4 regions of the Pseudomonas sp. Marseille-Q0931 genome follow, and region 2 is predicted to be linked to each of the others. Evidence: riboswitches for the same ligand, from Rfam matches in the RefSeq annotation. Region 2 holds a riboswitch; each other region holds the start of a gene.
What was found. A riboswitch is a leader RNA that binds a small molecule or an ion and turns the genes downstream of it on or off. The one in region 2 is predicted to bind cobalamin.

Region 1 (6,975 bases), on a different contig from region 2:
CGAGCAGCGCGGTGCTCAGCGCATCGCCCACCTCGATGGCGTCTTCGATGGGTCCTTCCAGATCGACGCGGCCTTCGACATAGGCGGCGCCCAGTGCATCCAGGCTGGGGTGGGCCAATTGCGTGACCAGGCTGGGGTCCTTGACCACCAAAGTCACCCGCGGCCTGGGTCCCAGGTCGATCTGCTTGCCGTCCCACAGTTTCAGGCGCAGCGGAATTTGCAGATCGCGAAACGCGGTGGGTAATTGCGCCAGCATGATCAGCCCTCCTCCCCAGCCATGGAGTCTCAAGCAGATGACTTGGCCGGCCTGCCCAGGTTCGATTCGGGCGACTAGCGGCGCCTGAGCAGGGCGACGAAGAACACCCCGCCGATGGCGGCGGTGACGATGCCGATGGGCAGGTCCTGCGGCGCCAGCCAGGTGCGCGCGGCGACATCGACCCAGACCAGGAACAGCGCCCCCAGCAGCGCCGCCACCGGCAGCAGGCGACGGTGCTCGGCGCCAACCAGAAAGCGCGCCACGTGCGGCAGTATCAGGCCGACGAAGCCGATGGCGCCGGACAGCGACACTAGTACGCCGGTGAGCAGCGACGCCGCCACGAATACCAACAGGCGCACGCGGCGCGGCTCCAGACCGAGGCTCACCGCGCTCTGCTCGCCGGCCATCAGCGCGTTCAGCGCGCGAGCCAAACCAAGCAGCACCGCCAGCGCCAGGGCCAGACACAACGCCGGCAGCCAGAGCAGCTCCCAGCGCGCCAGGCCAAGGCCGCCGAGCATCCAGAACAGCACCGAGCTGGCCGCATGCGGGTTGCCCAGATACAGCAGCAGGTTGCTTGCCGCCATCATCACGAAGGACACCGCCACCCCGGCCAGCAGCAAACGGTCGCTGTGCAGACGGCCACTGCGGCTGGCGATGGCTAGCACCAGCAACATGCTCGCCAGCGCACCGACGAAGGCCGCCAGCGGCAGGCTGAGCAGCCCGGCGAACTCGCCCAGGTACAGCACCACCACCACCGCGCCGAAGGCGGCGCCGGAGCTGACGCCGAGCAGGTGCGGGTCGGCCAGCGGATTGCGCGTCACCGCCTGCAGCACCGTGCCGACCACCGCCAGCCCGGCACCCACCAATGCGCCGAGCAGCACCCGCGGCGCGCGCAACTGCCAGACGATGCTGTCCTGGCCGACGCTGACCGGCGTTTCGGCAGTGATGCCGAACAGGTGCTGGGCAAGGATCGCCAGCACCTGCTCCAGTTCGACCCTGGCCGCACCAAAGGCCAGCGACAGCGCACAGGACAATGCCAGCAGCACGGCCAGGCCAACCAGCAACAGGCGATAACGGCTCACAGGTCGAAAGCCTCGGGGTGCAGCGCGGCGGCCAGGGTTTCGATGGCGGCGGCGTTATCCAGGCTCGGCGTGACCGCCAGATAGGGCAACACCACGAAGCGTTTCTCACGAATCGCGGTCACCCCCTGCAGCGCCGAGTGCTGCAGCAGGAAGTCGCGCTTCTGCGCCGCGGTGCGCTCACCATAGTCGACGATCAGGATCAGCTCCGGGTCCTGCTCGACCACCGACTCCCAGCCCACCTTCATCCAGTTGGCCGCCACGCTGTCCATTACGTTACGCCCACCGGCTGCCTCGATCAGCGGCTGCGGCATGCCCAGGCGTCCGGCGCTGAAGGGCACATCCTCGCCGCTGTCGTAGACGAATACGCGCGGCCGTGCCGGCGCTTCGCCGAGGCGCGCCTGTACTGCCGCCACGCGTCGCTGCATGCCTTGCACCAGTTCATCGGCGCGCGGCTCGACGGCGAAGATGCGACCGAGGTTGCGCAGGTCGCCGTAGACATCCTCGAGACTGGCGACACGGCCGGGCGACACGTGCGCGCAGGACTCGCTCAATTCGTACACCGGGATATCGAAGCGCGCCAGGCTGGCCGGAGTGACCTCGCCGCCGATGCGCATGCCGTAGTTCCAGCCGGCGAAGACGAAATCGCTGCCGGCACCCAGCAGGTTCTCCAGCGACGGATAGCGCGCGGCCAGCTCCGGCAGGCCGTCGAGCTGCTCGCGCATCTTCGGATCGAGGGTCTTCCAGCCGCTGATGCCGGTGTAGCCGGCCATGCGCTCCTTCAGGCCCAGGGCCAGGAGCATGGCGGTCATATTGACGTCATGGCTGACCGCCCGCTTGGGCGGGTGGTCGATGGTCACCTGACGGTCGCAACTGGTCACGGTGACGGCCCAGGCGGGGCTGATCAGCCCTAGCAGGATTGCGCCAACGAGTGTAGGAGCGAGCTTTGCTCGCGAAGCTTTTGTCTTTTCCCAGGATTCGCGAGCAGAGCTCGCTCCTACAGGTTCAGCCGTGCGTAAACGCTTCATCAAACAATCCAGGTAATGCGCGGATGACCCGCCAGTGGATGGGTGTCGACCAGCGCCTGCAGGCCGAACACCTGCTGCAGCAGCTCGGTGGTCAGCACTTCGGCGGGCGGGCCGATGGCCACCAGACGGCCCCCGTCGAGCACGCAGAGGCGATCACAGAAGGCCGCCGCCAGGTTGAGGTCGTGGAAGCTAGCCAGCGTCGCCAGGCCCAGCGCCTTGATCTGGCCAAGCAGCTCGAGCTGGTAACGCGGGTCGAGGTGGTTGGTCGGCTCGTCGAGGATCAGCAGTTGCGGCTGCTGCACCAGGGCACGGGCAAGCAGCACGCGCTGCTTCTCGCCGCCGGACAGGCGGGCGAAGGGCTGCTGCGCCAGGTCGCTCAGACCGAGGCGGGCCAGCGCCTCGTCGACCAGGCGTCGATCCTCGGCATCGTCGCCGTCGAACAAACCCTTGTGCGGCGTGCGGCCCATGGCCGCCACCTCCTGCACGCGCAGACCGAAATCCTGCGGAAACTCCTGCAGCACCACCGCCACGCGCTGTGCGCTCCAGCGCGGCGGGCGCTGCCACAGCGCCTCGCCGTCCAGCTCGACATCGCCGGCGCTGGGCCGCTGATAGCGATAAGCGCAGCGCAGCAGGCTGGTCTTGCCGCTGCCGTTGGGGCCGATCAGCCCCACCAGCTCGCCGTTGCCGACCGCCAGGTCGATACCGTCGAGCAGCCGTCGCTGCCCATCCGCGGACCAGGCCAGTTGGCGCAGACGAAGACGATCCATCAGAAGCTGTAGTCCGCAGTGACGAAGAACGAGCGTGGCGCGCCCAGATACCACTGCTGGCCGTCGCTGCTGGCACTGGTGGCGTATTGGCGGTCGAACAGGTTGTTCGCCTCCAGGCCCAGGCGCAGATCCCTCAGCACCTGCCAGCCAATGTTGGCATCGACCACGGTGTAGCCAGGCACCTTGGCGGTGTTGGCGCTGTCGGCGTAGCGCGCATCGACATAACGCGCGCCAATGCCGGCGTCCACGCCGCTGCCCAGATCCTTGTTCAGCCACAGGTTGGCGGTGCGCCTGGGCACGTCGGTCGGGCGATTGCCGCTGCGGTCGCCGCCGCCTTCGACGAAGTCGTCGTATTCGGCGCGCACCAGGGCGGCGTTGGCCGACACCTGCCAGCCCTGGCCCAGCGCCAGCTCCAGGGTGGCCTCCAGACCGTCGGAAGATTGCTGGCCGATCTGCTCGGTGGGCGCGGCCGGAGTTTCGCGGCTGAGCAGCTTCTTCTTGACGATGTGATAGGCCGCCAGCGTCCACTCGCCCTGCCCACCCCAGAACGCCTGCTTGAGGCCGATCTCGGTCTGCCCGGCTTCGCTCAGGTCGAACTGCTGCTGGCTCGGGCTGAGGGTCAGCAGGTTGCTCACGCCTTCGCTGCTGGTGGCGTACTGGCCGTACAGCGACAGCTCCGGGGTCAGCGCGAAGACCAGGCCGGCGCGCCAGTTGTCGCCGCTCAGGCTACGGTCGGCGCTGCTGCCATCGACCAGGTTGTCGCGCTGGATATGCACCTGGTCGCGACGCACGCCGGTGACCAGCGACAGGCGCTCGGTGAGCTGGGTGCGGTTCTCGGCGAACAGCGAGAACTGCCGCGCCAGGTTGCGCTCGCGCGGGCCGTAGCCGAGCGGATCGGTGCTCTGGTATTGGCCGCCACCGGAGCCGGCCAGCGGCACGCTGTCGCTGAAGCTGCTGGCGAAGTCGTGCTGGCGGGCGAAGTGGATGCGGTTGTAATCGACACCAACCACGGTGCGGCTATCGAGGCCGAACAGGGCGTGATCCAGGGTAAAGGTCTGGCGGTCGCCGATCTGCTCCTGGGTGTGCTTGATCCGGTAGAACTCGCTGCGCTCGACCGTATCGCCGGGCTGCCAGCGATAGGCCTCGGCATTGCGCCAGTAGCGCTGGGTCTTGATGTAGTAGAGCTGGTTGCTGGCGCTGAGCGCGTCGTTGATGCGCCAATCGCTGACCAGGCGGGTGATCTGGTCGTTATAACGGATATCGGCGTCGGCGACGTTGTAGTTGCGCTCACGCAGGCTCTCACGGTACTTGCCATCGACCAGCGGCGTGCCGAGGTAACGCATCGGGTTCTGGTCGCCATGGTCGTGGGACAGGGTGAAGCTCAGGTCGTCACTGGCGTCCCAACGCAGAGCGGCGCTGACCGCCACGCTGTCCGAATCCCCCCGGTCGACCCAGCCATTGCTGGCCTGCTGATTGACGTTGAAGCGATAGCTCAGCGCGTCGCTCAGCGAACCGCCGCTGTCCAGCGCCGCCTGGCGACGGTCGTCGCTGCCGTAGCCAAGGCGCAGCTGATTGCGGATCTCGCCCGCGAAGGGCTTCTTCGGCACCACGTTGATCACCGCGCCGGTGGCGCCCTCGCCGTAAAGCACCGAGGCCGGGCCGCGCAGCACGTCGATGCGCGCCACCGACCAGGTGTCCGCCGGGAAAGTCACGGTGCCGGCGCCGACGTACTGGCGGGTGCCGTCGTACAGCTGCATGGTCGCCGAATGGCCGGTGAAGCCGCGCGCCGAGAGCGCCGTGCCGCCATTGCCGGGGGTGCCGATATCGCTGATGCCGGGCGTGCGGGTCACCGCATCCTGCACCGTCAGGTTGTTGCGCCCACGCACCTCGGCGCCGCTCAGGCTGGTGGTGCTGGCCGGGGTCTGCAGGGCCGAAAGCTCCAGGCGCGAGCCGCTGCTGGTGGGCGTATGCAGGTTGCTCTCGCCCTCCTCGGCGGCCTTGGCGTGGACGGTGAGCTCGGGCAGATCGACGGCCTCGTTGGCCAACGCCATGCCACTGCAAAGCAGGGCCAGCGGCCAGGTGCAGCGAAGTACAGGGTTTTGCACGGCAGAACTTCCAGTGTTGCGCGGAGAATCGTGGGATGAAATGTTAATGTTATAACATAACATTATCGACATTCGCAGCCTGGAAAGCAGCCGTACGGGTTCTGCGACCGAAACGCTCGGGAAGGATTGATTGAAGCGGAAGTGGCGCGCCATAAATGTTCCATCGTCGGGAAGAGGCACGGCAATCCGATGGAAAATGCGCAACAGCAGACAGGGCATGGTCGCCCGACTGGAGTCAACGCCCGCCCACCGCGGGTTGCCAGACAAAAAACGACTCCAGGCCGGTCTCCGGGCTTGCGAGGGTCATGAACGCATCGCCTTCCCATGCGCGTGGCGCACAGTGGCGTATCGATGCGGTCGCTCGCTTACCGTTGCGGGGGCAGCGTCGGACTTCAACCGACTTCCCGTTTCACCTCACGCGCGGCGGCGTGAGACACCTGAAGCGGGGCGGATATGACCACCCATGCGGAGGGTAGTCAAGGCGAGCTTCGCCTGTAGCGGCGTCTGCCGCGAGATAAATAGCCCCTAGAACCAACGCTTCGCGGACGAGTCCGCTCCCACAAGAACGAATGCGTCAGCGCTGCGAAAGCGTACCTCCTGTGGGAGCGTAACGCTGTTGACATAAGAATTAGTCGGACACGATTAGTCCCCTCGCCCCTTTGGGGAGAGGGAGCCAAACCTGTACAACCTTAAGTGAACAGCATTACCCGTGGGAGCGGACTTGTCCGCGATACGCTCTGGTTCGCGAGCATCCGCGGCTGCTCGATCAGGTGAAAACGCCGCGATCCTGCGAGGCAATCACGGGCGTTCGTTCTGACTGACTGGCAGCAACCTTACGCCTGCTCGTCGATACGCAGATCCGGTAGCGCCCTGCCCGCTACCAGCCGCTCATCGACCAGGCGAATCACCGCGGCCTCGTCCCTGATGCCGTACCACTCGCCCTGTGGATAAAGGCTCGCGGTCGGCCCCAGGTCACAGGGGAACTGGCACTGGCTGCGGGTGATATGCACGCCACCCTCGCACTCCAGCCTGCCCGCCGCCTTGAGCCGCTGACGCAAGGTTTTCCACAGGCCCAGCGCGCCTTTGCGCGTGCAGCGCGGACCGTTGCACAGCAGCAGACGCTGCGCATGCGGCGGAATCTGCGACCAAGCATGATGCGCCGGCACCGGCGGCACATCGCTGCAGGGAATGTGCGCGTCACGCTGCTCCAGCAGTGCGCCCAGGCCATCGAGCCAGGTGTCTTCCAGCGCCGTGCAGACCACGAACACATCTGCCCAATCACCGCGCTCGGCGATACATTCGCGCAGCCAATCGCGGTGCGCGGCATCGGCGCGTGGCTCCAGATCGACCACCAGCAGCGGTCGCGGCGCCTCATCGATGGCCTGCCAGAAGCCGTCCTGCTCGCTGTCATGCAGATGCGCCTCACCCAACAGCGCTTCAACGCGCTGCCGCAAACGCTCGGCCGAAGCACCACGACCGAGGCCGGGGCCGATGAACAGAATGCGGGCGTAGGGGGTTTGGCTCATGACGGTCTCCAGAACGGGCCGGCAGTCTAGCAGCGCAACAGCAAGCGTAGGGCGGATGTAACCATTGTGGGAGGGGCTTCAGCCGCGACGGCAGCCATCCATTCGCCGCTGAAGCGCCTCCCACAAGGCGTCCGGCTCGGCGAACTCCCGCTTCACCGCTGGCAAAGACGGACGACGCAGCAGCAGCACCGGCAATCCAAGCTCCCGCGCCACC
Region 2 (6,975 bases):
GCATGCGACAGTCTCCGAAGTCAGGCTGTGTGATATAACAGCGCCCATTCTCTCTCAATTGGAAGCCTGCCATGAACCACAAGGCCGATGCGGTTTTCGTGCCGCTGAACATTGCCGTGCTGACCGTCAGCGACACGCGCACGCTGGAGACCGATACCTCGGGGCAACTGTTGGCCGATCGCCTGACCGCTGCCGGGCACCAACTGGCGGCGCGCGTCCTGCTCCAGGACGATCTGTACAAGATTCGCGCCCAGGTCGCGACCTGGATTGCCGAGGATCAGGTGCAGGTCGTGGTGATCACCGGCGGTACCGGCTTCACCGGGCGCGACAGCACGCCGGAGGCGGTCGCCTGCCTGCTGGACAAGCAGGTCGATGGTTTTGGCGAGCTGTTCCGGCAGATCTCCGTGGCCGACATCGGCACTTCCACCGTCCAGTCGCGCGCGCTGGCCGGCCTGGCCAACGGCACGCTGGTGTGCTGCCTGCCGGGTTCGACCAATGCCTGCCGCACGGCCTGGGACGGAATTCTCGCTGAACAACTGGATGCACGGCATCGCCCCTGCAATTTCGTGCCGCACCTGAAACCGATGGGTGCCTGCGAGTCGCGCGGATGAGTTGTTGCGATCATCCCGGCCTGCTGCCCATGGAGGCGGCGCTGGAGCGTCTGCTGGCATTGGCCGATGCTGCGCCCATCGAACAGACCGAGCAGGTTGCGCTGGCCGATGCCGATGGCCGGGTGCTGGCCGAGCCGCTGATCGCGGCGCTGGATCTGCCGCCCTGGGCCAACAGCGCCATGGACGGTTATGCCCTGCGGCTGGCCGACTGGAGCGGCCTGCCATTACCGGTCAGTCAGCGCGTCCAGGCCGGCACTGCGCCCACGCCACTGCAGCCGGGAACCTGCGCGCGCATTTTCACTGGTGCGCCGCTGCCGGAAGGCGCCGACACCGTGGAGATGCAGGAGAACGTCGAGGTCGATGAAGCTGGGCGCGTGGATTTCCGCGAGCGGCTGAAGGTCGGGCAGAACGTTCGCGCCCAGGGCCAGGAAACCCGCACAGGTGAATGCGTGCTGCCCGCGGGTACGCGCCTGGGGCCCATCGAGCTTGGGCTGGCCGCGTCTCTGGGGGCGGCGCAGCTGTTGGTACGTCGGCGCCTGCGTGTTGCGGTTCTGTCCACTGGCGACGAGTTGGTCGAGCCGGGGCAGTCACTTGGCCCGGGCCAGATCTATAACAGCAACCGGCGCCTGCTGATCGCCTGGCTGCAGCGTCTGGGCTGCGCGGTGGTGGATGCGGGGATATTGCCCGATGACCTGCAGCGTACTCGTGAGGCGCTGGGCGCCTTGAGCGAGGTGGATCTGATTCTTTCCACGGGCGGTGTTTCGGTGGGTGAGGCGGATTACCTTGGCCTGGCGCTGCGCGAGGCGGGCGAGCTGGCGTTGTGGAAGCTGGCGATCAAACCGGGCAAGCCGCTGACCTTCGGTCATTACCAGGGCGTTCCGGTGATAGGTCTGCCGGGCAATCCGGCTTCGACGCTGGTCACCTTCGGTTTGCTGGCGCGTCCGTACATGTTGCGTCGCCTCGGCGCGCAGCGAGTGGAGCCGCTGGGTTTCGCCATGCCGGCAGGGTTCACCTGGGGCAAGCCGGGCATGCGTCGTGAGTACCTGCGCGCGCGCCTGGAGAATGGCCGCGTAGTGCCGTACGCCAACCAGAGTTCGGGTGTTTTGCGAAGCGCCGCGTGGGCCGAAGGGCTGGCAGAAGTAATGGAAGGTAGCACGCTGGCCGAAGGGGATATGCTGCGCTTCATCCCCTTGAGCGAGATTCTCGGCTAGCGCCCTGAAGCGCCCGGTTGTGCGAATGGTCGGGCGCTTTAGATGGCGCGGTGAAACCACTGGGTCACATTTCCGTCGATAGAATTTGCAAATGGGCTTTATAGAGGGCATAGTCGCGCACTTATAAATTCAATCGACACGGTCGTGCCCATGCTAAAACGCTTCGCACCCCTCGTGCCTCTTGCACTTACAGTCTTTCTCGCTGCCTGCGCCGGCCACTCGCCGCAACCGCAGGTCAGCGAAGCCACGGTCGAGCCCGTTGTTCGTCCGCTGTCTCAGCAGGCCGAGCCTGCCGATGATGAAATCAACGCGCTGATCGACGACGAACCCTATGAAATGCCGCAGCTGGCCGACAGCCTGCTCGATCTCGGGCGTTCGCTGATCGGTACGCGCTATCGCTACGGCGGCACCTCGGTACAGTCCGGTTTCGATTGCAGCGGTTTCGTCGGTTACCTGTTCCGTGAGGAAGTCGGCCTGGAGCTACCACGCTCCACTCGCGAGCTGATCAATCTCGACGCGCCCAAGGTGGCGCGCGCCGATCTGGAGCCTGGCGACCTGATCCTGTTCAATGACCGCGGTCGTGGTCGTGTCAGCCACGCCGGCATCTACCTGGGTGATGACCAGTTCATCCATTCCAGCAGCAGCCGCAGCGGTGGCGTGCGCATCGACAGCCTCGATGACAGCTACTGGAACCGCAGCTACCTGCAGGCCAAGCGCGTCCTTGCGCTGGCTCCGGTGGAAGAGCAAGTCGCGGCCAAGCGCCACAATTGATGTGTCACGGCGTAACTCCAGGGTTGCGCCGTTTGCCTGCAAGCGGCAGAGTAGAGCGCATTCAGGCCCTGGATCGCCTCGCTTATGCCTTTCACGACCCGTGTCGTCCTCGTTTCTCTCGCACTGCTGCTGACTGCCTGTAGCAGCCGCGCTCCCGCCCCCCAGCCCATCTACCATCCGCCGGTTTCTTCGTCCTCCTATCAGGGTGGCGCGCAGGACGTGTTGTTCCGTGCGCTGGGACTGGTCGGTACGCCGTATCGCTATGGTGGCAACACGCCGGAAGGTGGTTTCGACTGCAGCGGCCTGATCGGCTATGTCTACCGCGATGCTGCCGGTATTAGCCTGCCACGCTCGACCCGCGAGTTGAGCGCGATGCGCACTCCTGACGTTCGCCGTGATGCGCTGCAGAGCGGTGACTTGGTGTTCTTCGCCACCAACGGCGGGCGCGCCGTGAGCCATGCCGGCATCTATGTCGGCGAAGGGCGCTTCGTGCATGCGCCATCCAGTGGCGGCACCGTGCGCCTGGACAGCCTCGACAACGTCTACTGGCAGCGCGTCTATCTCGATGCCAAGCGTGTGATCACGCCCGAGCTTGCGCGCAACCCCTGATTCGCCATGGCCGAGCCCATCCGCCTGCCGCCCCAGCCCGAGGTCTGCGAGCTTTGCGCGCGGCCTGTGGCACTCACTCGTCACCATCTGATTCCCAAGGCGCTGCACGACAAGGCCTACGTGCAGAAGCGCTTTGCCCGTCATGAGCGCATTACCGCCACGCTCTGGGTCTGCCGGGCCTGCCACAACCAGATTCACCGGCTGTTCAGTGAAAAGGAGCTGGCCCTGACCTACAACAGTCGCGAGGCGCTGTTGGCGGACGAGCGCTTGCGGACCTTCGTCGAGTGGCTGGCGAGCAAGCCGCCGGGGTTCACACCCAGGCATTAGTGCGGCGGCGTTGACGGGCAGGGCTGCCAGCCTCTACCCTGCGCGCCTTGCTTCAGGTGCCCCAAGTCGTCATGAATGACCACGCCAGGGTGAAACAGGGAAGCCGGTTCCAATGCCGGCGCTGCCCCCGCAACGGTAGGTGAGTCAAACGCTGTTTCAGGCCACTGTGCAATGCACGGGAAGGCGCAGCGTCGAACCTTCGGGTTCGCTCACAAGCCCGGAGACCGGCCTGTCGCAGTTTCACGGCATCGCGGAGGGCGCTGCCCGGCCAACGCTCCGGTTCCACCGGGGCGTTCGTGTTGTCTGTCTTCCGCTCGCCTGATCAGCCATTGGTGCCTGGATGAGGACGCGCAGCGCATCGCGATCTCTTCATTACCGTTCGCACTGCTCATGCAGGCAACGAGGGCGCCTGACTTGCAGGAGCACAGCATGAGTGAGTCCACCGAACGCGACGTCCGCCACAAGGCGCGTATGCAGCGCAAGAAAGCTCTTATCGATGAAAAGATCGCCCAGGCCCAGGATGAATACGGTCTGCTGCTGGTACACAGCGGCAATGGCAAGGGCAAGAGCAGCAGCGCCTTCGGCATGGTCGCGCGTGCCCTCGGTCATGGCCTCAAGGTGGGCGTGGTGCAGTTCATCAAGGGCGCGGCCAGTACCGGTGAAGAAGCCTTCTTCCGCCGCTTTCCCGAGGAAGTCAGCTACCACGTGATGGGCGAGGGCTTCACCTGGGAAACTCAGGATCGCCAGCGTGATATCGCCAAGGCGCAGGAAGCCTGGGCCGTGGCTCAGCGCCTGCTCAGCGACGAATCTGTCGGCCTGGTGGTGCTGGATGAGCTGAACATCGCCCTCAAGCATGGCTACCTCGAGCTGGAGGCGGTCCTGGCCGATATCGAAGCCCGGCCGCTGCTGCAGCATGTGGTGGTGACCGGCCGTGGCGCCTTGCCGGGAATGATCGAGGCGGCCGATACGGTCACCGAGATGAGCCTGGTCAAGCACGCGTTCAAGTCCGGGGTGAAGGCGCAAAAGGGCATCGAATTCTGATGAATGCACGTCACTGCCCGGCGCTGCTGATCGCCGCCCCGGCGTCTGGTCAGGGCAAGACCACCGTCACCGCCGCGCTGGCGCGCCTGCATACGCGCCAGGGCCGGCGGGTGCGTGTCTTCAAATGTGGGCCGGACTTTCTCGACCCGATGATCCACGCCCGTGCCAGTGGCGCGCCGGTGTACCAGCTCGACCTGGCCATGGTCGGCGAGGCCGAGAGCCGGCGGCTGTTGTGGCAGGCGGCGGGCGAGGCTGATCTGATCCTTATCGAAGGGGTCATGGGCCTGTTCGACGGCAAGCCCTCGGCGGCCGACCTGGCCCGCCATTTCGGCGTGCCCGTACTGGGGGTGATCGACGGTGCGGCCATGGCGCAGACCTTTGGCGCACTGGCCCATGGCCTGGCCACTTTCCAGCCGGACTTGCCCTTTGCCGGCGTACTCGGCAATCGCGTCGCCAGCACCCGCCACGGCGATATCCTGCGTGATGCCTTGCCGCCCAGCATCCACTGGTTCGGCGCCTTGCCGCGCAGCGCAGCAGTGGAGTTGCCGAGTCGGCATCTGGGCCTGGTGCAGGCTGCCGAGCTCGCGGATCTGGATGCGCGCCTGGATGCTGCGGCCGATGCGCTGGTAGCTACCGCCGATGTGGACCTGCCGCCGGCAGTGAGTTTTGCCGCGCCGGTGATTGAGCCGCCACCTGAGCTGCTGGCCGGAGTTCGTATCGGCGTGGCGCGTGATGCCGCGTTCGCCTTCCTTTATCAGGCCAACCTTGATCTGCTGCAGGCCCTCGGCGCAGAGCTGCGTTACTTTTCGCCGCTGGCCGATAGCGAGCTGCCCGAGGTGGATAGCCTTTATCTGCCTGGTGGTTACCCCGAGTTGTACCTGTCCGAGCTGGAGAGTAATCAGGCCATGGCCGATGCGATTCGCGCCCATCACCAGGCCGGCAAACCGCTGCTCGCCGAATGTGGTGGCATGCTCTATCTGCTCGATGAGCTGCGCTACAAACATGGCGCCAGCGGGCGCATGCTTGGTCTGCTGGCGGGCAGCGCCGCGTTGCAGCCGCGCCTGACCGCACTGGCCCTGCAGGAAGTGACGCTCCCGGAAGGTGAGCTGCGCGGTCACACCTACCATCACTCGCGGCTGGAAAGCCCGCTCGATCCACTGGCACTGGGTCGCTGCCCTAACGGCAAGCCGGTGGCCGAAGCGGTGTATCGCCTGGGGCGGCTAACTGCCAGCTACATCCACTTCTATCTGCCGTCCAACCCGGAGGCGGCCGCCGCGCTGTTGCGTCCATGAGCGAGCACGCCTTCAGCCCCGAAGAGCGCGCGGCGGTGTACCGCGCCATCGCCGAGCGTCGCGACATGCGTCACTTCGCCGGCGGCGAGGTGCCGCCCGAAGTGCTGGCGCGTCTGCTCGAAGCGGCGCATCACGCCCCCAGCGTCGGCCTGATGCAGCCCTGGCGTTTCCTGCGTATCAGTGACCGGCAACTGCGCGAGGCCGCCCACGGGTTGGTGGAGGCTGAGCGGGTGCGCACCGCCGAGGCCCTGGGCGAGCGTAGCGACGAGTTCATGCGGCTCAAGGTCGAGGGCGTTCGTGACTGCGCCGAACTGCTGGCCGTGGCGCTGATGGAGGGGCGCGAAGCGCATGTCTTCGGGCGACGCACGCTGCCGGAAATGGATATGGCCTCGGTCGCCTGCGCCATTCAGAATTTGTGGCTGGCTGCGCGCGCCGAAGGCCTTGGGCTCGGCTGGGTATCGTTGTTCGACCCCGAGGCGCTGGCCGAGCTGCTGGGTATGCCGGCCGGCAGCAAGCCGGTGGCGCTGCTGTGTCTGGGGCCGGTGGACGCCTTCTATGAGAAACCGATGCTGGTTGAAGAGGGCTGGGCCACGCCTCGACCGCTGAGCGAGTTGCTATTCGAGAATCGATGGGGAGTGCAGGGTGACTGAACGATGAGCCTGGCGCTGATCACCTGTGCCGGCGTGGCGCTGGATGCCGTGCTGGGCGAGCCGCGTCGCGCGCACCCGCTGGTGGCCTTTGGGCGCCTGGCCGATCGCCTGGAGCAACGCTTCAATCCCGCCGGCGGCGGCTGGCGCAGCCACGGTGTCACTGCCTGGTGCCTGGCGGTGCTGCCGCTGACCCTGCTCACCTGGCTGCTGGTACAGATCAGCGGGTTGGGCTGGGCGGTGGAGATCTTCGCCCTGTACTTCGCCCTTGGCCTGCGCAGCCTTTACGAGCATGCGCAACCGGTAGCGCGCGCACTGCGCCTGGGCGATCTGCCGCTCGCCCGTGAGCGCGTCGGCTGGATGGTCAGCCGCAACACCGCCGAGCTGGACGCCACCGGCGTGGCCCGCGCCGGTACCGAGTCGGTGCTGGAGAACGGTTCCGATGCGGTATTCGCCGCCTTGTTCT
Region 3 (6,975 bases), on a different contig from region 2:
CACCAGCATCAGCGCGGCGCTGGGCATGGCAATCGCCGCCCGCCTGAAGGGCGAGAAGCGCAAGAGCGTAGCGGTGATCGGCGACGGCGCGCTGACCGCCGGCATGGCCTTCGAGGCGCTCAACCACGCCACCGATGTCGGCGCCAACATGCTGGTGATCCTCAACGACAACGACATGTCGATCTCCAAGAATGTCGGCGGCCTGTCCAACTATCTGGCCAAGATCATCTCCAGCCGCACCTACGCCAGCATGCGCGAGGGCAGCAAGAAGATCCTCTCGCACCTGCCCGGCGCCTGGGAAATCGCACGCAAGGTCGAGGAACATGCCAAGGGCATGCTGGTGCCTGGCACCCTGTTCGAGGAACTGGGCTGGAACTACGTCGGCCCCATCGACGGCCACGACCTGCCCACGCTGCTGGCGACTCTGCGCAATATGCGCGACCTCGACGGCCCGCAGTTCCTCCACGTGGTGACCAAGAAGGGCAAGGGCTTCGCCCCGGCCGAGCTTGATCCCATCGGCTACCACGCCATCACCAAGCTGGAACCGGTGACCCCGGTCGCAGCACCGAAGAAGCCCAGCGGCCCGAAATACTCCAACGTGTTCGGCCAGTGGCTGTGCGACATGGCTGAGCAGGACGCGCGCCTGGTCGGCATCACCCCGGCGATGAAGGAAGGCTCGGATCTCGTGGCCTTCAGCGAGCGCTTCCCCGAGCGTTACTTCGACGTGGCGATTGCCGAGCAGCACGCCGTGACCCTGGCGGCCGGCATGGCCTGCGAAGGCGCCAAGCCGGTGGTAGCGATCTATTCCACCTTCCTCCAGCGCGCCTATGACCAGTTGATTCACGACGTGGCCGTGCAGCACCTCGACGTGCTGTTCGCCATCGACCGCGCCGGCCTGGTCGGCGAAGACGGCCCGACCCATGCCGGCAGCTTCGACCTGTCCTACTTGCGCTGCATCCCCGGCATGCTGGTGATGACGCCGAGCGACGAGAACGAGTTGCGCCGCATGCTCACCACCGGCCACCTGTTCGACGGCCCGGCGGCGGTGCGCTACCCGCGCGGCAGCGGCCCCAACGCGCCGCTCGATGCCGGCCTGGAACCGCTGGAAATTGGCAAGGCCGTGATACGCCGCCAGGGCAAGGGCGTCGCCCTGCTGGCCTTCGGCGTGCAACTGGCCGAAGCCCTACGCGTCGGCGAAACACTGGATGCCACAGTGGTCGACATGCGCTTCGTCAAACCCCTCGACGAAGCCTTGCTACGCGAACTGGCAGGCAGCCACGCGCTGCTGGTGACCATCGAGGAAAACAGCATCATGGGTGGCGCCGGCAGCGCGGTCAGCGAATTCTTCGCTGCCGAGAACTGCCAGGTGCCGATGCTGCACCTGGGCCTGCCGGACTACTACGTCGAGCACGCCAAGCCCAGCCAGATGCTCGCCGAATGCGGCCTCGACGAAGCCGGCATTGAGCGCGCGGTACGCCAGCGCCTGAACCTGCTTCAGGCCTGAGCATGAAGCCCGCTCATCGCTGAATGAGCCGGGCTTGCTTGTCATTCATAGACACGCACTTTAAGGTGCGCGCACTTCATGTTCCGCCAGGGTGCGCTGCGCAAGCGGCGTTAAACGGGAAGTCGGTGCGCTCTTCATGAGCAACCCCGACGCTGCCCCCGCAACGGTAATCGACCGCAGGCCCAAGAGCCTGCAACCACGCCCAACAGCCACTGGGTAATACCGGGAAGGCGGACGCGGGTCGAGAGTCCGGAGACCGGCCCTGACGGTGTGACTGGTGTTGCGGAGGGCCGCACCGTCAAGCGCCGCCGTCCCGCGCTTGCCCCTGCCCTCCTCGAATGTCTGCCGACTTTGAGGAATCTCGATAATGAAACTGTCCCGCCTGGCTTTGGCCATCGCCGTCATGCCTACTGCCGTATTGGCTGCCGAGCCCTATATGAGTGCCCCTCTGGTGGTGACCTCCGGGCGCCTGGCCGAGCCGCAAGCCCAGGCTACAGCGGCGACCACGGTGTTCGAACGGGCGGATATCGAGCGTCTGCAGGTCAGCAGCGTTGCTGAACTGCTGGAGCGCGTACCCGGTCTTGGCGTCGTGCGCACCGGTGGTGCTGGCAGCCAGACAGGCGTCTTTCTGCGCGGCACCAGCACGGCGCAGACCCTGGTGTTGGTCGACGGTCAACGTATCTCGGCCGCGTCCAGCGGTACCAGCAGCCTGGAATTTCTCGCGCCTGAGCAAATCGAGCGCATCGAGGTCGTGCGCGGCGCCCGTTCGGCGCTCTATGGCTCCGACGCCATCGGCGGGGTGATTCAGATCTTCACCCGCAAGGGCGACGGCCAGGGCCTCAAACCCTACGCTCGCCTGGCAGCCGGCAGCGACAGCACCTACCAGCGCAGCCTCGGCCTCTCCGGTGGCGACCAGCGCACGCGCTTCAATCTCGGCGCCGCCCTGGACGAGACGGCCGGCATTGATGCCACTCGCGACGGTTTCGGCGCCAATGGCGATGACGACGCCTATCGCAACCGCTCGCTCAGCCTGAATCTGTCGCATCGTTTCCACGATGACCTGCAGGTGGGCTTCAGTGCGCTCGATCAACGCGGCCAGGTGGAATACGACGATGTCTTTACCGGCTCGCTGCCGACCACTGACTTCCTGCTCAGCAGCATCTCTGGCTTTATCGATGCACGCCTCAACGACGCGTGGAATAGCCGCCTGGAATTGGGGCATAGCGAGGACAAGCGCGACAGCGGCAACGACCAGGCAGGCGGCAGCGTCAGTCAATTCAACACCTATCGTGACGCTGCAAACTGGCTGAACACGCTGACACTGAGCGACAACCATCAACTGCTGCTGGGTCTGGACTGGTATGAAGATCGAGCACAGGGCACCACGGATTTCGTCGAGGACTCACGCTGGAACCGAGCGGCCTTCATTCAGCATCGCTACGCCGGTGAGCGTTTCTCCACCGAGCTGGGCCTGCGTCATGACGACAACCAGCAGTTCGGCAACGAGAACACCTGGAACGCGGCATTGACCCTGCCCCTGAACCAGGCCAACGACCTGATCCTGTCCTATAGCGAAGGTTTCCGCGCACCGACCTTCAACGACCTGTATTACCCGGACTTCTGCGCCGGTGGCCTGTGCTTCCCAAGCGCCAACCCCGACCTCGCCGCGGAACGCTCGAAGAGCTACGAACTGCAATGGCGCAGCCGTTACAGCGACACCGGCTCCCTGCAGGCGTCCGTGTACAGCACCGAGATCGAGGACGCCATCGTTCTGGACCAGAACTTCATTCCGCAGAACATCCAGACAGCCCGGATCAACGGCTTCGAAGCCGCCGTGCAGCAGGAGCTTTTCGGCTGGCAGGGCAACCTCGCCCTGGCGCTGATCGACCCGCGTGACCGCGACAGCGGCCACACCCTGCAGCGCCGTGCCAAACGTACACTGAGCCTGGATCTCGACCGCCGCTTTGGCGATGTCTCGGTGGGCGCAGGCTGGCGCGCGATCAGTGGTCGCTACGACGATGCCGAGAACGAGATCGAGATGAGCGGCTACGGCCTGCTCAGCCTGCGCGCCGCCTGGCAGGCCACCCAGGAGCTGGGCCTGAGCCTGAAGCTGGATAACCTGCTGGACAAGGATTACGCAGAAGCGACCTACAGCACAGCCAATGGCCGATTCGGCTACAACAGCGCCGGCCGCACCGCGCTATTCGCCGTGACCTGGACGCCGCAGCTCTAAAGTTGATGAGCAACAACCGTAGGGTGGGTTAGCGGCGCTGAACACCAACATAGCCGACGCCGATAAACACTGTGCGCTCGGATGGCTGCCCCACGTAACCCACCAGGCGATAGATCGTCTTGCACCAATGGTGGGTTACGCCGCATCAAGCACAGTGAATCAACCGACCATCGCAACAAGCGGCCAACCCACCCTACGTGACGCTATGCACCCCACGTAACGCTAACGCGCCGACGCCATCAGCGCGCACAGCTCTTCGATGGCCCCGAGCATCTGCCGGCTGGGCCTTTCCAGGCCCTTGTCCGGCACCGCCCAGACCTGCCCCAGGCGTACCGCATGCAACTGCGGCCAGGCCTGCCAAGCGGACAATTCGGCGTTGCTACCGCCAAGAATCACATCTGGATCACGCGCCAGCACCGCTTCGACGCTGACCTGAGGCGCAGGCTGCGGCAGGTCATCGAACAGGTTGCGCGCACCGCACACCTGCAGGGCATCACCAATCAGTTGCTGGCCACCGATGGTGTAAAGCGGCTGGTGCCAGATCTGATAGAACACCGACAGGGGCTGATCGCGCCGGTAGCGCTGACGCAACGCATCCAGCGCGCCCCGAAACTCGGACGCCAGCTGCTCACCCGGCTCCGGCCGGCCAATTCGCTTGCCAATGCGTACGAAGGCATCGCCGAGTTGGTCGAGGCGTTGCGGCTCGACGATCAACAGATCGATACCTAAACCCCGCAACTGCGCCTGCTGCGCGGGCGGCACGCTGCCTGGCGCGATGAGGATCAGATCCGGTGCCAATTGCAGCAGACGCTCGAATTCCAGCTGGCCATAACGCCCAACGGTGGGCAGATGCGCCAGCGCGGCTGGACGCTCATCCCCGTCGAGTACACCGACCAGCAGGTCGGCGGCATCCAGGTCGAGCATGATTTCGCTGAGCGAGGGCGCCAGGCTGATCACCCGTTCGGCGGCCGACAGCGGCAGCGTCAGCAGGCACAGGGCGAGCAGCCACTTACGCATGTCAGCCCAGCTGATGGGGGATGCGATAGAGGCTGTGCAGGACGATGGACGCCAGTGCGAGCAGCACCAACGGAATCGCCTCCAGGCCAGCCAGCACCGCCAGTGCAGCGATCCAGGCCGGCAGCGCGGCGCCCAAAAGAGCGCGCAGGCGTACACGATCCAGCTCCAGCCAGGCGGCGGGTTCGGCTTCGCTGTCGAGCGCCTTCTCGGAGGCGATCAGCGCGCGCTTGTAGGCGGAAAACAGCGGCAGGCTGACGAACATCGAGGCCAGGCCGGCGATGAACAGCGGCATGGTCAGCACCGTGGTATTACCGCCACCGAACAGCAGGTTGAATACGAAAAGCGGCGCCAGCGCCACGCCCAGCTGGCGCCACCAGGCCAGCGCCAGCCGGCGCTTTACCTGGCCTCGGGTCACAGGCTTTCCTCGGCCTCACCCTGATGCTGGTTACCCAGCATATGGCCGAGCTTGCCGGCCTTGGTGGCGAGGTAGCGCTTGTTGTAGGGGTTGTGCGCGATCTGCAGCGGCACGCGATGATCCACGGCGATGCCCATGTCGCCCAGCGCCTTGACCTTGCGCGGATTGTTGGTCATCAGCTTGAGGCTGTTGATTCGCAGATGCTCGAGCATTGGCAGGCAGATGGCGTAGTCGCGCTGGTCGGCACCGAAGCCCAGACGCTCGTTGGCCTCCACGGTATCGGCACCGCCGTCCTGCAGTTCATAGGCACGGATCTTGTTCAGCAGGCCGATGCCACGACCTTCCTGACGCAGATACAGCAGCACACCGCGACCCTCATTGGCGATGGCCTGCAGCGCTGCCTGCAGTTGGGCGCCGCAGTCGCAACGCAGGCTGAACAGCGCGTCGCCGGTCAGGCATTCGGAATGCAGACGCCCGAGCACCGGAGCACCATCGGCGACGTTGCCGAAGGTCAGGGCGACGTGCTCCTTGCCGGTGGCCTCGTCGAGGAAACCGTGCATGGTGAACACACCGAAAGGGGTGGGCAGTTGGGAGGCGGCGACGAACACGACGGACACCGGATACTCCTAGCAATGAGTACGAAACAGGCGCGCATTGTATCAGCAGGCCCAGCGGCCGGGTCAGACAGAATTGCTGATCATCGGTATCGAAACGGTTAATGCCGTGATCAGAGCTTGGACTCCAGCACCAGCATGCCCTGCTCCTCGCGCCAGCCGACGCGACTCATGAAGCTCATGCCGAGCAAGGCTTCGGCGGGGGCGCCCCCTTCCAGCACCACGGCCTCGACGCCAAGCACCTCGATGTCGCCGATCTTGACCCGATCCAGGCGGACCCGCCAGCCACGCGCCGTACCACTGGCAGTACTGACCGTGAGCGGTTGCCCACTGACGCGAAAGTCGATGCCCAGGCGGCGCGCCTGGGCTTCATTGAGGGCAACCGACGTGGCACCGGTATCCACCAGAAATGGCACGCTTTGGCCGTTGACCGAACCGGTGATCCAGTAGTGGCCACCTGGCCCCTTGGCAATGCTCAGGCGCTTTCTAACCGGTTCGGCGAAACCGGCGCTGTATTCGCGACTCAGCGGATAGGCGCGCTCGACACCATCGACGCGCAACACCGCGCCCTGCTTGTCGACGCTGACCACCTGCACACCGCCCGGGCCGCTCTGACCGACTCGCACCAGCTTGCGCTGGCCGTCGACGTTGACCACTGCCGCGCCGGGAAACAGACCGACCACCTGGACCTGAGAAGCCGCCCAGGAAAGGCTCGAACACGACAGCACCAGCACAGCGAGACAATGACGAAGCAGCATGAATGAGGGTCTCCCGGCTCAGTCGAAGGGATAGGGCCAATGCCAGCGCGCGAAGATCGACCGCAACTCGCCGCTGGCAATCAGCCTGGCCAGACGCTGGTCATAAAGCTCTGCCAGGGCACGACCACGCGGCGTATCGGCAAAACCGAGATAAAGCGGCAACTGGGTCAGATCCGTCACGCGATACCGCTGCGGGTTGGCGGCCTGGTTCAGGACGTAGTCGACCTCGGGACGAGCATCGATGTAGAAGTCCGCATGGCCCAGGTTGAGCATGCCGAGGATACCGCCACGCCGCTGCACTTCCCGGTAGTCGCGCACATTCGGCAGATATTCCTCGTAGCCATAGCCTCTCACCCAGACCAACCGGTATTTGCCCAGGCTCTCCAGCGTCGGCACGGGCTTGTCCTTGAGGCCGACCGCGACGATCTGATCGC
Region 4 (6,975 bases), on a different contig from region 2:
CGAAATGCGCACGGATCACCTCGATGCCGGTATCGGCATCCTGCTTGAGGTCGACCCATGACTGCGCGTTCATCGCCTGTTGCCTATCGCTGCTGTGGACCGATGAGCTTAGCGCGTTCGGCGCGCAGGCCTAGAAGGTTTGTGCAGCAGATGAAAAGCTCGCGGACAAGTCCGCTCCCACAACTCCAGCGGCGTTCTGTGGGAGCGGACTTGTCCGCGAAGCTTTTCTCCAACAGGCCCCTACAACTCGGGATACCAGCGCGGGGTATACACCCACTCGCCGCCATTGGCTCGCGGGAAGCGACGGGTCTGGCTGGAACCGATGATCACCAGGGTGCGCATGTCGACCATCTCCGGCGTCAGCTCGCCCAAGGTGAGGCTACGCAGTGCTTCGGCAGGACGGCCGATATCGCGGCCGAGCACCACCAGCGTTTCCGGCGTGCGGTGCTGGCGCAGCAAGTCGAGCGCGCGGCCGAGCTGCCAGGGGCGGGATTTGGAGATCGGGTTGTAGAAGGCCATGGCCAGGTCGGCCAGGGCAGCGTGCTCCAGGCGTTTCTCGATCACCGCCCAGGGCTTGAGGTTGTCTGATAGCGAGATCAGGCAGAAGTCATGACCCAGCGGCGCGCCGGCCTTGGCAGCCGTGGCCAGGGCAGCGGAAACGCCCGGTAGTACTTCCAGTTCGACGTCTTGCCAGGCCTCGCTTTGCGGGCTTTCCAGTGCTTCCATCACGGCGGCGGCCATGGCGAACACACCGGGGTCGCCCGAGGAGATCATCACCACGCGGCGGCCGCTGGCGGCCAGCTCGAAGGCGTGGGCGGCGCGCTGCAGCTCCTCGCGGTTATCGCTGGGGTGCAGGCATTGATCGGCACGCAGCGGGCCGGCCATCTTCACGTAGGTGTCGTAGCCAAGCAGGTCTTCGGCTTCGTCGAGGGCGCGGCGCACAGCGGGGGTCATATGTTCGGCGGCCCCAGGACCAAGGCCGACCACGCTAAGGCGCCCACGGCGCTGGCCGAGGCGCTCGATATCCAGCGGTCGCTCGCCCAACAGCAGGCGCAGGCCGTCGCCAATATGGTGCTCGGGCGGCAGTTCGCTGGTGTTGTGGATAAAGCGCAGCGGCAGGTTCAGTGTCTGCGCTGCCGCGTGCAAGTCAGCGTTGGCCATCAAGCTTTTATCCGCGATCAGGCACGCCAGCGCCTGCGGCGCCAGGTTGGCGGCGCTGAGTGCCTGCTGCAGGCGCGCCGGCAGGTCGGCGCCGGGGCGTTCGATCAGCGCGGCGGCGCAGCGCGGGTGGATCAGCAACTCGTCCGGTTGCGCCGGACGCGCCTGCGCGGTGACGTGGATGACCCGGCGGGCGGTTTTATCCACAGGCAGTTGCGCCGTCTCGAGCCAGGGTGCCTGGCCTTCGATGCGTACCGTTTCGCCACCGAGCAGGTCGCTGACGAAGCGCTTGCCTTGCTGCAGGTCGGCCAGCGCGTAGCCGGCCGGCGGCTCCAGCAGGCAGGTGCCGAAGCGCAACTCGCCGCTGGTGGTGATGGCTGGCGTGACGTCCAGGTGCGCGGCGATCTCGCGGGCCAGGCGGTTGACCCCAGCCAGGCCACCGAGCAGCGGCACCACGGCGCTACCGTCTTCGGCCAGGGCCAGCACCGCCGGCTCGGCGCCCTTTTCCGCCAGCAACGCGGCGAGACTGCGAATGACGATGCCGGCAGCGCACAGCACCACGAGCGGCTGGCCGGCGCGATACAGCGCGCGCAGGTGCTCGCCGAAGTCATCGTAGTGGCGCTCGGCGCCATCGGCGCGGCCGCGCAGGCCATGGATCACGGCCTGTGGATAAAGCGCCTGGAGGCGTTGTGCAGTGGCCAGCGCGCTGGCGCCGAGGATGACGATGTTCATACGGTAAATCCTGTAGCCCGGATGCAATCCGGGGAATGGGTTTCCCGGATTGCATCCGGGCTACGGTCTTGAGACGGGTAGGGCGGGTGCAACCCGCCAGCTCGCTGTTGGCGGGTTGCACCCGCCCTACGGGATTACCCCCGCCATTTCTGTCCTGGCACCAAAATCATGGAAAAGTACGGCGACTCCATCGGCTCCACCTCGTCCAGCGCGACGATCTTCTGGCTGGCCATGGTGGCGCGTTCGACGTAGTGGGCGCGGTCGTCCAGGCCGAGCTTGCGCAGCACGCGGCGCACCTTGTCGAAGTTGCGGCCGAGCTTCATCACCACGGCCGCTTCGGCGTCGCGCAGGCGTTGTTCCAGCTCGTCTTCCGGCAGCACGCCGGAGAGCACGCTCAAGCTCTGGTTGCGGTACACCAGCGGCGTGCCGAGCACCGAGGCGCAGCCGAGCATCGAGCACACGCCGGGCACCACTTCTACCTCGTAGCGATCGGCCAGGCGGTCGTGCAGGTACATGTAGGAGCCGTAGAAAAACGGGTCGCCCTCGCAGATCACCGCCACGTCCTGGCCGGCGTCCAGCAGCCGGGCGATCTGCTCAGCGCAGGTGTCGTAGAAGTCGGCGATCACATCTTCGTAGGACAGCGGCGGGGCGAGCTTTTCGGTGGTCACCGGGTAGACCAGTGGCAGGCGCTGCTGGGTGTCGTCCAGGTGCGCTTCGATGATGCCGAAGGCATTACCGCCGTGGCCGGCGTTGTGCTTGGCCTTGGCCACGAAATAGGCCACCACCGGTGCGCCTTTGAGCAGGCGCAGGGCCTTGAGGGTGAGCAGCTCGGGGTCGCCAGGGCCGACGCCGAGGCCGAGCAGACGGCCAGCCATCACTCCACCTCCGAGGCGAGGGCGTTGACCGCCGCCACCGCCATGGCGCTGCCGCCACGGCGGCCACGGACGATCACGTAGGGCACGCCACGGCTGTCTGCGGCCAGGGCGTCCTTGGATTCCGCCGCGCCGATGAAGCCCACCGGCATACCGATGATCAGCGCCGGCTTCGGTGCACCGGCGTCGAGCATTTCCAGCAGATAGAACAGCGCGGTGGGCGCGTTGCCGATCACCACCACGCTGCCTTCCAGGTGTTCGCGCCAATGCTCCAGGGCTACCGCCGAGCGGGTGTTGCCGACTTCGCGGGCCAGCTCCGGTACGCCGGCGTCATGCAGGGTGCAGATCACCGGATTGTTGGCCGGCAGGCGCGGGCGGGTGATGCCCTCGGCGACCATGCGCGCGTCACAGAGGATCGGTGCACCAGCCAGCAGCGCGGCGCGGCCAGCGGCGCCGGCACCGGGGGAGAAGCGCAGATCCTCGACCACGTCGACCATGCCGCAGGCGTGGATTACCCGCACGGCGAGTTTTTCCAGGTCGGCGGGGATGCCATCGAGGTTGGCCTCGGCGCGGATGGTGGCGAAGGAGCGGCGGTAGATTTCCTGACCGTCGCGGATGTAATCAAGCATCGGGGGTTCCTGCGGGTGTTGGCGGGCGAACCAGGCGCCGGCCTCGTCGATGGTCATGTCTGGTGCCAGCAGGCGGCCGAAACCTGGCGCCTCGGGCGTGCGTTGATAGAGCTGGTAATGTTCGGGCGTGCTGGCCAGCAGCGTGTAGGGCTGCACGCGAGCGCTGGCGCAACTGCGCGAGCAGGCGCTGAGGTGTACCTGCGGACGAGCGCCGTTTTCGCGCAGTCGCTCGGCCAGCTGCAGGGCGTGCTGCTTGCTGTCGGCCAAACCGCGGGCGCAGGCCGCCGAGCCGGTGCAGGCGACCAGGCCGAGCAGCGGCTCGTCGGTCTGGGTGAGCAGCCCCAGTTCGGCCAGCGCGGACAGCAACTCGCCGGCCTTCGCTTCGGGTACGTTGCCCAGCAACAGACCCTGCCAGGGTGTCAGGCGCAACTCGCTGTCGCCGTGGCGCTCGCTCAGTTCTGCAATGGCGAGGAGTTGGTCGGCGTGCAGGCGACCCAACTGAGCACCGGCCGCCACCATGCGCAGGCCGCTCTGCGCCTGTGGATAAATTCCTGCCGGAGCCCGTCCAACGCCAGCGCTCGGCTGCCAACGGGCCGGCACCGGTTGCAAGGGGAAATCCAGTCGAGTCTGCAGGCGTTGCAGCAGGTCGGCCACCGGGATATGCGTCAGCAGCTGACGCATGCGCGTTTGCTCCGGGGTGGCAAGTTCGAGGAACAGCAGCAAGAGCTGGCGCACCAGTTCGACCGCCTGCGTCACCTCGACTCGCGCCGGTGGCGCGTCGCTGGGACAGCCGGCCAGGCCCAGCAGTATGTGGGTTTCGTCCTCGGCGGCCAGCCACAGGTCATGGGGATGTTCACGCATGGCCAGGGCTTCGCCACCGTCCAGTTGCAGGGCGAACTTGGGCGACAGCGCATGCAGCGCCGGGGTGTCCTGCAGCAGGTCGAGCAACTGGCTGGCCAGCGGGCGTACGTCCATCCGCATGTGCGGATCGAGGCCGGCGGCAGGGCTGAGCAGCAGGTTGCGTACATCGTCGGCGGCGGCCACGCGCGGTCCGAGGCCAGCGCCGAGCAGAGCGTCGATCAGCGTGCTCTCCTGGCCGGGCAAGACGCCACGAATCTGCAGGTTGCTGCGGTTGGTCAGCTCCAGCACGCCACTGGCATGCTGCAACGCCGCCTCGGCAATCGCCCGCGCCTGGGCACTGCGCAGCACGCCGCCGGGCAGCTTGATGCGGCAGATGCCGCCATCCAGCGCAGGGACGATACGCAGCAGGCCGGGGCATGCAGAAGGGCGAACGGGCGCGAGCAAGGGATCACCTGTGGATAACGACGCGGCGACCGAACCAGCGAAATTCGCCCATAGGGAATTTCATGGCATCGGTACACCCCGCCCGATGTTGGCACTCGCGACCAGCGTTCGTCGGCAGGTCTCCTGGCTGACAGGTCATGATCCGCTGCGCCTTCCCGGTTAACAGGCCGTTGAAAAACTACCTACGTTGGCAATACGGCGTTAAAAACGGCCTCAAAATGCTCATTTACAACACGTAAATTGCGCTTTTTCGGCCGTTTTGCCTTGTCTTGCCTACCTCGCCTACGTTTTTCAACGGCCTTTCACCCAGTGGCCGATTGCATTGGACTCGCTGTTTACAGTTGCGGGGGCAGCTCGGTCGCGATCAGAGATCGCTCCGGATTCCCTCTTAGGCCCGTTTTTTAAGGGGCACCGACGAAGGCTGTATTATGCCCGCTTTGCCCGGCGTCGCGACACGCGCCCTGTCGGCTACTTGCGAGGAAGGTGGATGAAACCCTGGTTGACCCTGGTTGGCATCGGCGAAGACGGCTATCCCGGTTTGGGCAAGGCCGCGCGCCGCGCCCTGCTGACGGCCACGCGCATCGTCGGTGCGCCGCGGCAACTGGCCTTGCTGCCGCCGTGCATCGGCGGCGAACGGGAGACCTGGCCCAGCCCCTTCGATCTTGGGCCGCTGCTGGCGAAGCGCGGCGAGGCGGTGTGCGTGCTGGCCAGCGGCGACCCGATGTTCTACGGCGTCGGCGCCAGCCTGGCGCGCCAGGTGCCTGCCGATGAGTTGCAGGTATTGCCGGCACCGTCTTCGGTGTCGCTCGCTGTGGCGCGCCTGGGCTGGCCGTTGCAGGAGGTTGAGGTGATCTCCTTGGTCGGCCGGCCGCTGGCCACGCTCAACGCCCGGTTGTATCCCTGTACGCGTCTGTTGGTGCTGAGCGCCGATGGCGACACGCCTGCTCAGGTCGCCGAAGCCCTGCGTGCGCGCGGTTTCGGCGCCAGTCGCCTGACCCTGCTGGAGCATCTGGGCGGCCCTGACGAGCGCCGCATCGAGGGCCTGGCCGCAAGCTGGAACTTGCCGCGTAGCGCCGACCTCAACCTGCTGGCCGTGGAGTGCCTGGCCGACGCCGGGGCGCAACTGCTGCCGCCGACCTGCGGTCTGCCGGACGACGCCTACCGCCACGATGGGCAACTGACCAAGCGCGACGTTCGCGCCGTGACCCTGGCGCGTCTGGCGCCACTGCCTGGCGAGCTGCTGTGGGATGTCGGCGCCGGTTGTGGCTCCATCGGCATCGAATGGATGCGCGCGCACCCGGCCTGCCGAGCCATCGCCATTGAGGCCAACAAAGGGCGTCAGGATCATATCCGTCACAACCGCGATGCCCTTGGCGTCCCCGGCCTGCAACTGGTGGCCGGGCATGCGCCCGAGGCGCTGGATGCGCTGCCGGCTCCGGATGCGATCTTTATCGGCGGCGGCGTCACCGTGCCCGGCGTGCTGGATGATTGCTGGGCCGCGCTCAAGGCAGGCGGGCGACTGCTGGCCAACGCCGTGACGATTCAGAGCGAGGCGGCGCTGGTGGCCTTCCGTGAACAGCATGGCGGCGAGCTGCTGCGTCTGACAATGGCCCAGGCGCAGCCCTTGGGCGGCTTCGATACCTGGCGCGCGGCGCTGCCGATCACTCTGCTGGCGGTACGCAAACCGTGAGTGCGCGCATCCTGCTGCTCGGCGGCACCACCGAGGCGCTGCGCCTGGCCCGTCGCTTGGGGCCGGAGGCGATCTACAGCCTGGCCGGCCTTGGCCGCGTGCCGGAGGATCTGGCCTGCCGCGTGCGTGTCGGCGGTTTCGGCGGCGCCGAGGGCCTGGCCGCCTTTATCGCTGGCGAAGGCATCGAGCTGCTGCTGGATCTGACTCACCCCTACGCGGCGCAGATCAGCCATAACGCGGCCCGTGCTGCCGAGATCGCCGGCGTGCCGTGTTGGGCGCTGCGTCGTCCGGGCTGGCAGGCCGGCCCGGATGATGACTGGCGCGAAGTGGAGGGCTGGGATGAACTGACCCGCGCCCTGGCGCCCTTCGAACGGCCGTTCTTCACCTCGGGGCGCGAGCCGCTGGCGCATCTGCACGAGATTCCCGCGCATCAGCACTGGACGGTGCGCTGTCTGCAGACCGAGCCGGCACCGCCGCGTGCCGAGGTGATCGGTGCGCGTGGGCCGTTCGCCCTGGACCAGGAGCGCGCGCTGTTCGCCCGTATCCGCTGCGACGTGCTGGTGAGCAAGAACAGCGGCAGCGCCTCCAC

Region 1: it holds a riboswitch for cobalamin, as region 2 does, so the genes downstream of both, P3C50_RS13100 (TonB-dependent receptor) here and cobO (cob(I)yrinic acid a,c-diamide adenosyltransferase) in region 2, are expected to answer to the same signal.
Region 3: it holds a riboswitch for cobalamin, as region 2 does, so the genes downstream of both, P3C50_RS21770 (TonB-dependent receptor domain-containing protein) here and cobO (cob(I)yrinic acid a,c-diamide adenosyltransferase) in region 2, are expected to answer to the same signal.
Region 4: it holds a riboswitch for cobalamin, as region 2 does, so the genes downstream of both, cobG (precorrin-3B synthase) here and cobO (cob(I)yrinic acid a,c-diamide adenosyltransferase) in region 2, are expected to answer to the same signal.

Annotation. Positions count from the first base shown of each region.
Region 1 is NZ_CALNWT010000007.1:113,451-120,425, reverse strand. It holds gene cfaB (C17 cyclopropane fatty acid synthase CfaB) at 1-256, opposite strand, end outside; gene P3C50_RS13115 (FecCD family ABC transporter permease) at 331-1,338, opposite strand; gene P3C50_RS13110 (ABC transporter substrate-binding protein) at 1,335-2,363, opposite strand; gene P3C50_RS13105 (ABC transporter ATP-binding protein) at 2,363-3,130, opposite strand; gene P3C50_RS13100 (TonB-dependent receptor) at 3,130-5,235, opposite strand; cobalamin riboswitch at 5,497-5,691, opposite strand; gene P3C50_RS13095 ((2Fe-2S) ferredoxin domain-containing protein) at 6,069-6,761, opposite strand; gene P3C50_RS13090 (cobalt-precorrin-6A reductase) at 6,840-6,975, opposite strand, start outside.
Region 2 is NZ_CALNWT010000005.1:119,327-126,301, reverse strand. It holds gene mobA (molybdenum cofactor guanylyltransferase MobA) at 1-4, opposite strand, end outside; gene moaB (molybdenum cofactor biosynthesis protein B) at 72-611, shown strand; gene glp (gephyrin-like molybdotransferase Glp) at 608-1,822, shown strand; gene P3C50_RS12005 (C40 family peptidase) at 1,973-2,593, shown strand; gene P3C50_RS12000 (C40 family peptidase) at 2,678-3,202, shown strand; gene P3C50_RS11995 (hypothetical protein) at 3,209-3,529, shown strand; cobalamin riboswitch at 3,567-3,777, shown strand; gene cobO (cob(I)yrinic acid a,c-diamide adenosyltransferase) at 3,959-4,570, shown strand; gene P3C50_RS11985 (cobyrinate a,c-diamide synthase) at 4,570-5,862, shown strand; gene bluB (5,6-dimethylbenzimidazole synthase) at 5,859-6,512, shown strand; gene cbiB (adenosylcobinamide-phosphate synthase CbiB) at 6,516-6,975, shown strand, end outside.
Region 3 is NZ_CALNWT010000017.1:84,147-91,121, forward strand. It holds gene dxs (1-deoxy-D-xylulose-5-phosphate synthase) at 1-1,504, shown strand, start outside; cobalamin riboswitch at 1,577-1,784, shown strand; gene P3C50_RS21770 (TonB-dependent receptor domain-containing protein) at 1,872-3,737, shown strand; gene P3C50_RS21775 (cobalamin-binding protein) at 3,960-4,754, opposite strand; gene P3C50_RS21780 (MFS transporter) at 4,756-5,169, opposite strand; gene ribA (GTP cyclohydrolase II) at 5,166-5,786, opposite strand; gene P3C50_RS21790 (TIGR02281 family clan AA aspartic protease) at 5,897-6,541, opposite strand; gene P3C50_RS21795 (substrate-binding periplasmic protein) at 6,560-6,975, opposite strand, start outside.
Region 4 is NZ_CALNWT010000007.1:106,461-113,435, forward strand. It holds gene P3C50_RS13060 (AraC family transcriptional regulator) at 1-73, opposite strand, end outside; gene cobJ (precorrin-3B C(17)-methyltransferase) at 241-1,890, opposite strand; gene P3C50_RS13070 (precorrin-2 C(20)-methyltransferase) at 2,025-2,765, opposite strand; gene P3C50_RS13075 (precorrin-8X methylmutase) at 2,765-3,391, opposite strand; partial or broken gene cobG (precorrin-3B synthase) at 3,581-4,696, opposite strand; cobalamin riboswitch at 4,792-5,127, opposite strand; gene cbiE (precorrin-6y C5,15-methyltransferase (decarboxylating) subunit CbiE) at 5,184-6,386, shown strand; gene P3C50_RS13090 (cobalt-precorrin-6A reductase) at 6,383-6,975, shown strand, end outside.